One region of the Paenibacillus sp. P5_B5 genome, then DNA from elsewhere that is predicted to be linked to it. Evidence: riboswitches for the same ligand, from Rfam matches in the RefSeq annotation. Region 1 holds a riboswitch; the other holds the start of a gene.
The links. A riboswitch is a leader RNA that binds a small molecule or an ion and turns the genes downstream of it on or off. The one in region 1 is predicted to bind glycine.
Positions count from the first base shown of each region.

Region 2: another riboswitch for glycine. It lies ahead of AC1DOK_RS03455 (alanine/glycine:cation symporter family protein); the one in region 1 lies ahead of gcvT (glycine cleavage system aminomethyltransferase GcvT).

Region 1 is NZ_JBFULK010000011.1:22,461-24,856, forward strand. It holds gene gcvPA (aminomethyl-transferring glycine dehydrogenase subunit GcvPA) at 1-330, opposite strand, end outside; gene gcvT (glycine cleavage system aminomethyltransferase GcvT) at 418-1,524, opposite strand; glycine riboswitch at 1,596-1,698, opposite strand; glycine riboswitch at 1,702-1,796, opposite strand; gene gcvH (glycine cleavage system protein GcvH) at 1,964-2,350, shown strand.
Region 2 is NZ_JBFULK010000002.1:178,020-180,415, reverse strand. It holds gene AC1DOK_RS03455 (alanine/glycine:cation symporter family protein) at 1-885, opposite strand, end outside; glycine riboswitch at 1,022-1,123, opposite strand; gene AC1DOK_RS03450 (helix-turn-helix domain-containing protein) at 1,302-1,565, opposite strand; gene AC1DOK_RS03445 (DUF2975 domain-containing protein) at 1,572-2,060, opposite strand; gene AC1DOK_RS03440 (glycoside hydrolase family 2 protein) at 2,338-2,396, opposite strand, start outside.

The DNA.
Region 1 (2,396 bases):
ACCTTGGCTGATTTCAGGCTGATAAGGTGTGTATGCTGTATAGAATTCAGAACGTGAAATTACATGATTAATAACTACTGGTAGATGGTGATCATAGATACCAGCTCCTAAGAAAGAAGCATATTGATCAAAATCAGCATTCTTACCAGATAATTTACGCATATAGCGTAGGAGTGCACCTTCATCAAGTGCTTCAGCTACGTTCAAACGTCCTTGGAACCTTACTTCTTCCGGAATATCTGCAAATAATTCGTCAATGGATTGAATGCCAATCGTTTCTAGCATTTGTTGTTCATCTTGCTCAGTCATCGGTAAATAACGATGTTTCATGTCGTAAGTTCTCCCCCTAGTTAAATAAATTCTAGTACATGCGGCCCTAGCATCTTTAAGCGTGGTACGACGAAAGAATAGGGATTTCTAACCTTTCGGACTTGATTTATAAAAAGGTGTTGCCACCACTTTAGCTCTAACCATTGAACCTCTAATCTCAACATCGACTTCTGTCTCCAGAGCAGAGTAGGAGGAGTCTAGTAAAGCAAGGCCAATATTCTTCTTAAGCGTTGGGGATTGCGTACCTGTTGTTACTTCACCAATCTGCTTGCCATCAGTGGAATAAACAGGGTAGTGGCTCCGCGGAATTCCGCGACCGATCATTTCAATGCCTACAAGCTTGCGAGGGATCCCATTTAACTTCTGCGCTGCTAGAGCTTCGCGTCCATTAAACTCAGCCTTGTCTAATTTAACAAAGAAGGAAAGCCCTGCTTCAAGCGGTGTAATGCTCTTAGATAATTCTTGCCCATAGAGTGGCAGTCTGGCTTCAAAACGAAGTGTATCCCGCGCTCCAAGTCCCACAGGGAGTAGACCATCAGGTTCTCCAGCTTCCAGAAGCTTCTTCCAGAGTGTAATTGCATCTGCTTCGTCAATATACATCTCAAAACCATCTTCACCGGTGTATCCAGTACGTGATACGAGTGCTTTCACACCTGCGATTTGCACATTCTCGTAAAAACGGAATGTTTTTAATTCGCTTAGAGGTGTATCCGTAAGCTTACTTAAAATTTGGATAGCATGAGGTCCTTGTAAAGCTAGTAAAGCAGTATCGTCTGAGATGTTGTTTAAGCGAACATCTCCTTGTAAATTTTCTTGCATCCATTCGATATCCTTATCGATGTTGGAGGCGTTAATAACAAGCATGTAAGCATCCTCACTCATGCGATAGACAAGTAGGTCATCAACAACACCGCCGTCTGGGTAGCACATGAGCGTATATTGACATTGACCATTATGCAGTTTTGATACATCGTTGGTAGTAAGCTGCTGCAAGTATGCAATGGAGTCACTACCTGAGACTAATACTTCCCCCATATGAGAAACGTCAAATAAACCAGCCTGCTCTCGAACTGCAGTATGCTCCTTCTGAATCCCAGCGAATTGAACAGGAAGCTCCCATCCACCAAAATCTATTACACGAGCATCGTAATCCGAGTAAATCGGAAATAGGGGCGTTCTTTTTAGCACCGGAATCACCTTCACTTTACTTTTTTTAGTCAATAAAAAAAGAGCAAAAAGCGCGCATGCGAGATGCGATCTTTTTGCCCTGTCCTTTGTACCTGAGAGTGTCCCTACGCACATGTTTAAATGCGTCAAGTTTCCCCATGGGTGTTTACTTGATCTGTTATCAAGCAAAGCTCTCCAGAGATGCGTCCTATACAAGTCCTTTTGCCTGAGAGATTCACCCGTTTTGGGGCTTACTCCTTCGGCGTTACGTTTGTCGTAATCTCTCCCTGTATGATCATCCGCAATATTTATTTGAATCTTATAAAAATTTTGTTGAACAAATAACTACTCTCTATATTTACGATTACCAGAACATTTTGTCAATACCTGAAACACATATAACTTGACTTTATTGTTTTATTTGATTTAACCTTATATCGAAATCACAAAACGGAGGCGGATTAAAATGAGTGAAGTATCATCAAAACTATTATACTCGAAAGAGCATGAATGGGTAGAAGTTTTATCGGATACAAAGGTTAGAATTGGAATTACAGATTTTGCTCAACATCAGCTTGGAGATATCGTATTTGTTGAATTGCCAGAAATTGGTGCGAAGGTTGCACAAGATGATAGTGTTGGAAGTGTGGAATCGGTTAAGACGGTTTCGGATATTTATTGCCCTGTAGGAGGCAAGATTGCAGCTGTTAACAGTGCGCTAGAAGATGCTCCTGAGCTAGTCAACAGCAGTCCTTATGGCGATGGCTGGATGATTGAGGTTGAATTGAGTGGCCCAGAAGCACTTGAAGGATTGCTTACGGCGGCTGAATATGAAGCTTTTACAAAAGGATAAGAATTGATACTATTCGCTACATAGTTTAATATGGAGTTAAGGCACA
Region 2 (2,396 bases), on a different contig from region 1:
CCATTTGACCTTAGCCGCGGCTGCTGCAATGGGCGCGCTGCCTAGTCCGGATTCATTGGAAAAGACGCCTCTTGCAATGCCGTTACGGATGGCCATCATAACCGTAGCGCCGAGAAAACCGCCGCCCGCCGCAGCCGGGGTGAACGCGCTCTGCAATACGAGCGCCAATGCAGACGGAATCTGGTCAGCGAAGACTATTAGAACGAAACCAGTAGCTAATACATAGACGATAGCCATGATAGGAACTATTTTCGTCGTCACCCTTGTGATATTTTTAAGCCCTCCTAGGGTCACCAATGCCGTCAACACGGTCAACACAATGGCAGTTACCGCAGCCGGAATGCCCAAACTGGACTTAGCGGATGATGCAATGGCGTTGACTTGCGGGAAAGTGCCGATTCCGAATAATGCGACCAACACCCCGCTTACAGCAAAAAATACAGCCAGCGGTTTAAACTTCTTGCCCAAACCTTGTTCAATATATATCATCGGGCCTCCGGTTACTTGTCCATTCGCGTCCAGCTTCCGGTATTTTACGGCCAGCACCCCTTCGGCGTATTTGGTCGCCATGCCAAAGAAAGCAGCCAGCCACATCCAGAACAAAGCTCCCGGTCCACCCATTTGAATCGCGGTCGCTACGCCTACGATGTTTCCCGTTCCAATTGTTGCGGCCAGAGCCGTTGCGAGTGCGCCGAAGCTGGTAACATCACCTTTCCCTTCGTTCTTGGCGGTGAATATGAGTTTGAGGGCCAGCGGTAAACGTATCACTTGAAGTAAACCGAGACGGATCGTGAAATAGATTCCCGTTCCCACGAGCAACACAAGGAGCGGCGGCCCCCATACAAATTGATCCACACTTTTTAACCATTGTTCCAACACATTCATTTCCTATTCCCCATTTCTGCTTCATCTTGGTGCGTATTGCGACAAAAAAAGAGTCAAATCGATGGATTTGACTCTGGGGACGTTTTTGCAGAACACAAATAATAGATATCACGAATACGAATCATGATACATCACATCTGCAATCCCTGTCCTTTTACCTGAGAGTTTGGACGTGCGTTTGACACGTCTTGCCCCTTCGGTGCCCCGCTTCAAGCGGAGTCTCTCCAGAGTTCTGTCCGTATACGGTCCTGCTTGCATTCTACTCTTTTAGAATTGATGCAAACGCCTGAGAGTTTTGCCCCTTCGGCCAGACTGCCGTCTGTCTCCCGTATCCTTCATCCAGTTTATGAAGTTGTGCATATATTATAGTGAACTATCTAGAATTCCGCAATGACTTATGCAATATGCTCAAGCTATTAACCTTTCTCCTCATCTTTTTCATCTTTTTCATCTTCTTCATCTTCTTCATCTTCTACATATTCTAAAATATCTCCAGGCTGACATTTCAAGATTTGACACACAGCTTCAAGGGTTGAGAAACGAATCGCTTTGGCTTTATTCGTTTTCAAGATGGACAGGTTAGCCATCGTTATGCCTAATCTATTCGATAGCTCAGTGGAGCTAATCTTTCTTTTGGCCATCATCACATCCAGATTTACTATAATTGCCACATCCATCATCCCTCATTATATAGTTTGGTCATTTTCCTCTTTAATTCTTGTTGCTTGCTCAAACAATTGCGATAAAGTCAAGCCTAAAAAGCCAATAGCCAGAGAGATAAAGGTAACGATTATCATAGGCATAATAGTCATCGCATATAAGAACACATCATGAGCGTACACCAAGTAAATGGAACATCCATTAAACAGTACGATCTCACTAAAGGCGCAGATCGATATGATTTTTAAAGCCTTGGCTGTATCAAATGTAAAAGGATTGTTTCTCACAACAATTCTGCAGATCTTCTTTAAATTAAATAAAGCAATCAGATACGGAACTGCGCATAGATAGATACAACTTGTTATAGCCGTTACCAATCCTTGATCTAATATGAAGAACGCACTTTTAAGAAAAGCCGTCAGCACGAGTGGTGTAGCTAAGAGCCCTAACAGGGTGATAGCTATACCAGCTATTACGAGGATGTTAATTACTTTGGCACTCACATTTCTATTCATTTTGGGAACCTCAACTTTCATGGATAGTAATTTCATACCTTATATTAGAGATTTATTTATCGTTTGTCAATAAATATTATGCGTTAAACAATAATTTGAATAAAGACCAAGAAGAAACGGTTTCGCCGTCTTTAAAAGACGGAGCGTTTCTTAAGGTGATACTTAGAATTTATTAGACGAATGTTATAAATTCTATATCACTAAATAAAACGACCGCTCCCCGGTAGAATACCGAGAAACGGTCGTCGCATATCATCTATCTTTCTTCATGCTCAAATCAGGAAAACCGTCCTTCATTGATTGCCTTAATCACTTCGATCGGGACTTTAGGCTGGC